Methylotuvimicrobium sp. KM2: one gene and its partner. The protein of the gene in region 1 interacts with the protein of each later gene in a pairwise test. Links are inferred from orthologs where the notes say so. Each region holds a gene or a part of one and is shown on either strand. Other genes may lie near its edges.

Evidence for each region.
Region 2: the proteins of sufU (region 1) and WJM45_RS07120 interact in binary tests that used the Escherichia coli proteins (3 or more experiments, as listed by UniProt). The link is inferred for Methylotuvimicrobium sp. KM2 from one-to-one orthologs.

The regions. Positions count from the first base shown.
Region 1 is NZ_CP150634.1:2,440,251-2,443,567, forward strand. What follows is about bases 24-3,013. They hold sufU (Fe-S cluster assembly sulfur transfer protein SufU), read right to left. Parts: upstream 1,750-3,013; coding sequence 1,297-1,749; downstream 24-1,296. Other genes in these bases: WJM45_RS10340 (non-heme iron oxygenase ferredoxin subunit), read right to left, coding at 24-323; WJM45_RS10345 (class I SAM-dependent methyltransferase), read right to left, coding at 344-1,114; WJM45_RS10355 (cysteine desulfurase), read right to left, coding at 1,749-2,972. Also shown: more of WJM45_RS10340, read right to left, coding at 3-23; WJM45_RS10360 (Uma2 family endonuclease), read left to right, coding at 3,035-3,317. UniProt on the Escherichia coli protein: A scaffold on which IscS assembles Fe-S clusters. Exists as 2 interconverting forms, a structured (S) and disordered (D) form. The D-state is the preferred substrate for IscS.
Region 2 is NZ_CP150634.1:1,669,331-1,672,609, reverse strand. The notes cover bases 20-2,971. They hold WJM45_RS07120 (cysteine desulfurase family protein), read right to left. Parts: upstream 2,073-2,971; coding sequence 966-2,072; downstream 20-965. Other genes in these bases: cysE (serine O-acetyltransferase), read right to left, coding at 2,932-2,971; WJM45_RS07115 (Rrf2 family transcriptional regulator), read right to left, coding at 2,085-2,564; WJM45_RS07125 (iron-sulfur cluster assembly accessory protein), read right to left, coding at 167-490; WJM45_RS07130 (TIGR03862 family flavoprotein), read right to left, coding at 20-53. In the rest of the region: more of WJM45_RS07130, read right to left, coding at 1-19; more of cysE, read right to left, coding at 2,972-3,279. UniProt on the Escherichia coli protein: Master enzyme that delivers sulfur to a number of partners involved in Fe-S cluster assembly, tRNA modification or cofactor biosynthesis. Catalyzes the removal of elemental sulfur from cysteine to produce alanine.

The DNA of each region.
Region 1 (3,317 bases):
GGCTAATCCCAACGGTCGTCGCGAACTTGAATACGGTGGTTTTCGATACGCAAAGGAAAACAGGGGATGTCTTCATAAGCCGGCGCGGACTTGACAGCGCCGGTTTTGACGCAGAATCGAGCGCCGTGTCTCGGGCAAATGATTTCGTCTCCGTCGAGTTCGCCGCTGGCGATTTCTGCGCCGTCATGCGTGCATACATCCTCGATCGCGAAAAATTCGCCGTCTATTTTGAATATCGCGACGTCGGCGCCATCGACTTCAACAACGACATGTTCGCCATCGGCCAATGCATCTTGATCGACGACATCTATCCAATCGGACATGATAACTCCTCTCCTCTATTTTAATTTTTAACATACACATCGTAACGCAACAGTTTGCCCTGAAAACTCTGGCTCGGTTTGCCACCTAGCGGCTCTGCATAATCTGGGCTCTTGACGACCACTTTCTTGGCTGTCGCCTGCATCGCGGCTTCGAACAAGGCGTCCTTATCCGGGTCATCGCCGAGTAGTTCATGCAGGATCGTCATCGATTTTTTCGCCAATGCCGATTTTTTGCGTTTCGGCGGAAACATCGGATCGATATAGATGCAGTCGGGTTTCGGATCGAGCCCGGCGAAAACTTCAATAGCATTGCCGGCGATCAATTCGGGTAATTCGAGCGATAAGTTTTTGACCCACTCCAATTCGCCTAAACGCCGAAAAGCATCTTGCAATAACTCGACCATGACCGGCGAACGTTCGATGCAGCGCAAACGATAGCCCATTCTGAAAATATGCAGGCTGTCTTGGCCCCAACCGGTCGTCGCGTCGACGACGGTCTGCGTTTTTCGTCCCAAGGCTTGGCCAAGCGGCGTGTTTTTCGGCGCGGGCCAGGATCTTTGCTCGCCGGGCCGTGGTTCGATATCGACCGCCAGACCGCCTTTTTTCAGCAATTCCCGATCGAGCAATTTCAACGCGCCGTCGCGCCAGGTCAGAAAATAAGGCTCTTGATGATCACCGCCCCCGGTTCTGAGCGGCACATTCAGGCATTCGGCCAATTGTTGATAATCACCTAACTCGCCCTGCCCGGTATAGAGCACGGCCAGTTTGCCGATATAGGGATGTCCTGCCAATGAATTATCCTAAATTCGGCAATGTAACCATGAAACGCATGAAGTTATTGAAATATTTCAATAGGATATACATAAACGTTGAGTAACCTTTAAGGAGAACAAAACTGTTTTGCTAATGCATGGCAAACTATTGAATTAACTTCTTATTCTTCATGATCTTCATGGTGAAATGCTTTTTAGGATTACTCAGTCGAAACCGCTTGTTTTTCGTTCTTCAGCGCGGCGTCGAGCGTATGCCAAGCCAGAGTCGCGCATTTGACGCGGGCAGGATACTCTCTGACGCCGGCCAACACGGCCAGCTTGCCGACGGCTTCGAGATTGAACTGTTCGTCCTTGCCGGTCGTCATTTCGTGAAAAGTCTTGAACAAGGCTTCGGCTTCGGCTTCGGTTTTGCCTTTGACGATTTCGGTCATCAATGAAACCGACGCGGTCGAAATGGCGCAGCCTGAACCCTGAAAGCTCGCGTCTTCGATCACATCGCCGTTCATTTTTAAGTAGAGCGTCAGGCGGTCGCCGCACAGCGGATTGAAACCGTCCACTTTCCTATCTGCATTCTCGATGATCCTGAAATTACGCGGATTGCGGTTGTGGTCGAAAATGACCTCTTGGTAGAGATCTCTTAAATCGTCAAACATTAACCAAATACCTCTATTAAAGATTCTATGCCGTTCATCAATACATCGATTTCCTGTTTCGTATTATATATCGCGAACGATGCTCTCGCGGTTGCGGGCACTTCGAAAAAGTCCATGACCGGCATCGCACAGTGATGCCCGGCTCTCACCGCGATGCCTAAGCTGTCCAGCATCGTGCCGATATCGTGCGGATGGATTTTGTCCAGTACGAAGGATAGGATCGCACCTTTTTCTTCTGCTTCGCCGATGATTCGAAGGCCTTTGATTTTCTTCGCCTGTTCGGTCGCGTAATCGAGTAGCTCGGCTTCGTAAGCGGCTACAACATCCATGCCGATTTCGTTCAGATAATCGATTGCCGCGCCAAGGGCTATTGCGTCGGCGATGCCCGGAGTACCGGCCTCGAATTTATAAGGCAGCGTATTGTACTCGGTTTCTTCGAACGTGACTTTGCGAATCATGTCGCCGCCGCCTTGATACGGAGGCATCCTTTCCAGCAAGGCTTGTTTGCCGTACAACACGCCGATGCCGGATGGACCGTATAGCTTATGGCCGGAAAAAGCATAAAAATCGCAATCGAGATCGAGCACATCGACAGGCATGTGAGGTATCGCTTGTGCGCCGTCGAGCAGTACCGGAATGTTCTTTTCATGTGCGGCCGCGATGATTTGTCTGACCGGATTAATCGTACCCAAGGCATTAGACATATGAGCGACCGAGATCAGACGCGTTTTATCGCCGATCAATTTGAGGAATTCGTCGAGAATCAGTTCGCCGCGAAGATTGATCGGCGCGACTTTCAGTATCGCGCCGGTCTGCTCGCACAACATTTGCCATGGCACGATGTTGGAATGGTGTTCCATCCCGCTGATTAGAATTTCGTCGCCGGCTTTGACGTTGGCTTTGCCGAAACTTTGCGCGACCAGATTAATCGATTCGGTCGTGCCCTTTGTGAAAATGATTTCCTTGTCCGAACCGGCGTTGATGAAATCCTTGATTATTTCCCGAGCGCCTTCGAATTTGTCGGTCGAGCGGACGCTGAGCGTATGCACTCCGCGATGCACATTTGCATAATCATGGCGATAGACATGGCTGATGCAATCGATCACGGCGTTCGGTTTCTGGCTAGAAGCCGCATTGTCCAGATAGACCAGCGATTTATTACGGATTTTCTCGTTCAGGATCGGAAAATCGCTGCGTATTTTATCGATAGGAAATGGTGTCATGGTTTGCTTGTTTGGCGTATATTCTTTATATTTTACTTTTTGAAAATCAAACGGTTTCAATTATGGCGATCGCAAATCCTCGAAAACATCTGACCGATATCGACGAGTGGCGGAAACTCGGCGAAGCCGACATTTTTCCGCCCGACAGCCGTCTCGAACTGATCAACGGAGAAATCTTGGAAATGTCCCCAATAGGCTGCAACCATGCGGGTCATTTGAACCGCATCCTCAATAAGTTATTAAAACTACTACCTAGTGAAACGGCGATTGCCAGCGTTCAAAACCCACTACAACTCGGCGATCTGTCCGAGCCGGAACCGGACTTCATGCTTTTGAAACCGAATC
Region 2 (3,279 bases), 770 kb from region 1 along the record:
CTTAACGCTTCAGCAGCCATAAGCCCGGCAGGCCCGCCGCCTATAATGGCGATAGCGGGAGAAGCTAATTGACGAAAAGAATTCAGGTGAGACTGATTAGGAAGATTATGCACAAACCGGATTGATTAGGAATTGACGCGCAACCATTTTCTAAAGGGTATTCACATCACACCGAGAAACTTTCGCCGCAACCGCACATGCCGGTGACATTCGGATTATTGAATTTGAATGCTTCATTGATGCCTTCGCGGCGATAATCCAACTCGATTCCATCGATCACGGCCAGATCGTCTTGCGTCGTAATGACCTTGACCCCGTATTGCTCGAACACCCGATCGCCTTCATGAACTTCATCGGCATAATCGATCGTATAGGCGAAACCGGAACAACCGGATTTTTTGACGCCTAATTTCAAGCCAACACCGCTGCCGCGTTTGTCCAATTGTTTTTTAATTTGTTTTGCCGCGCTCTCGGTTAAAGAAATCGCCATTCAACACCTCTTAACGTTACTGTGAAAGTTCGTAGATTTAGACCCATTATCTAATTTTTCGATATACAAAACTCAGTTCTGGCAATGCCGGTTCCAGAGAGGGCGCGGTTGCTCGATCGACAGGCGTCGCCGGCAGGGAGCCGCCGTCGGGCCTACATGGACGTATTCACCCAGCACCTAAAAAGCCATGATTTTGAATCATTGCCAAAGACCTATGGAATTGTAACTATTCAGTCCCCCGAAAATTATCGTTCCCACGCTCTGCGTGGGAACGCCTGAGTACCGCTCCAGCGGTACGAGACGCTAGAGCGTCTCGGTCTTCATTCCCACGCCGGAGCGTGGGAACGATAGGGGGTGTGAATAATTACATAGGATTTAGGTGCTGGGTTCACGGCGTCCTGTCGGGCGAGTGACCGCACCCTCCGCCACCAGAGATCTTTCATTTGCCGGGGCGATGGCCGAGCCTTCATGAACATTAGGTTCGATTCAAAATAGTTTTTAAACATTTCACAAAATCGGCAATATCCGCTTCGGTATTGGCTTTACCCAAACTGACGCGCAAAGCGCTTTTGGCTAAATCCCGGGAAACACCCATCGCCGTCAACACCGGACTCGGCATGCCGCCGCCACTAGCGCAAGCCGAACCGCTCGATACCGCAAAGCCTTTTTTATCGAGTTGCATCAGCAACATCTCACCATCGACGCCGTCAATCCCGAATTGCACGGTATTGGGTAATCGCTCTACCGCTTGACTAAAAATAGTAGCGTTCAATTCCGCCAACCCCTGCTCCAACGACTGCCTTAAATCAAGCATTTGGTTTCGCCATTGCGTCATTTCAGACAGGGCCAATTCTGCCGCCTTACCGAAACCGACGATTGCCGCGACATTTTCGGTACCTGCTCGGTAACCTTGCTCTTGACCGCCGCCGAGTTGCAAAGGTTCCGGTACCATGCCTTTTTCGATGATTAACGCGCCACTGCCTTTGGGGCCGTAAATTTTGTGACCGGATATCGACATCAACTGAACATTGAGCGAATCGAACGCCACCGGAATTTTTCCGACCGCCTGCACCGCATCGGTATGAACTATTGTTCCCTGTTCGCGCAACACGCCGGCCCACTCGGCGATAGACTGTATCACGCCGGTTTCATTATTAGCCAATATCAAAGAGGCAAAATTAGGCCGGTTCGTACAGCATCGCTCGAAAGATTCGCGTTCGAAGATACCGTTTTTATCCACTGCCAGAACATCAACCGAGCAACTACGATTTCGCAAGCGTTCGACTGGCTCCGTAATGGATGGATGTTCAATACTGGAAATCAATAATCGCGAATGACTTTCGATCGAGTTTAATGCCAAATTATTCGATTCGGTGCCTCCGCTGGTAAAAAGTACCTGACCGGGAGAGACTCCGACGAGCGCGGCTACTTGCTCCCTAGCTGTTTCAATCGCGCTACGCGATAATCGACCGATCCGATACAGAGCCGACGGATTGCCGTAAAAGGATTTCAAAAACGGTAGCATCGCCTCTAAAACGCGCTCATCGAGCGGCGTCGTCGCATTATGATCGAGATAGACCATGCTTTCGAAAACTTAGGCGCCGACTCTTTGTTGCCGATGAATTTCGACTACTTTTGTATCTTGTTCTTGCCGCTTGGCAACTTCCTGAACATGATGTCTCGTCAATAAATCGCCGAGGCTAATACCTTTTAGGTATCCCCGAATCTGATCGCTAAGCCCCATCCATAAATCATGAGTTAAACACGCTTTGTTGTTTTGGCAATTGCCTTCGCCGGCACATTTGGTAGTGTCTAGCGGCTCATCGACGGCCTCGATGATTTCGGCAATATTGATCTCACTCGCCGCACGGCTCAAACGATATCCCCCGCCGGGTCCGCGCACACCGGTTACCATGCCGGCTCTTCGTAAACGAGCGAACAATTGTTCCAAATAAGACAACGAAATAGTCTGGCGAGTCGCAATATCGGTTAAAGTGACCGGGTCTTGCTGACTGTGATAAGCCAGATCAAGCATGGCTGTTACTGCATAGCGGCCTTTTGTGGTTAATCGCACAACCTAATCCTCAAATAGCAAATCAATGCGCATTACTATACTTAACCAAGCAAATTAGTCAACTTTGAAAAAGCTCATTTGAATTATACCGATCGTAAATCACAATTCGGCACCGAGGTACCCGTCATATGTCAGATACTGGCAAAGCATTTGTCAGACATTCGCCCCTACGCCTCCTTGGGCACTACCGAAAATTGAAGCGCCAAAGGTATAACGTCCCCCAAGAGCAAGAAAAACAGCAGATGTTCATCTTTCCTCTTTCACCTTTCCTCTATCCTCTTTCATCTTTCATCTTTCATCTTTCATCTTTCATCTTTCCTCTTTCATCTTTTCTCTTGCTCCTTACACCTTGCCCCTTTCCCCTCTTTCAAATCTCATCCAACTTATCGCCCTTATAATCCTCTTCCGGAATGGACTGATCCGGACAGGCGATACCGGCGTCTTTTAGTGCTTTTTTCATCATTTCAAGCTGCTCGTCCACGGCTTGCATATGATCCAACATATGGTTGATCGCCTTGGCGACCGGATCCGTCATGTCGTCACTGGTACCGTATGCATCGAACCCCATTTTTGCGGCGATTTTTTTTCGCTCGGAATCGGATTTTTTGGTTTTAGGATCGATCACATGCCCGGGTATCCCAACCACAGTCGCGCCCGCCGGAACCGATTTCAACACGACTGAATTCGAACCGATGCGCGCACCCTCGCCGATTTC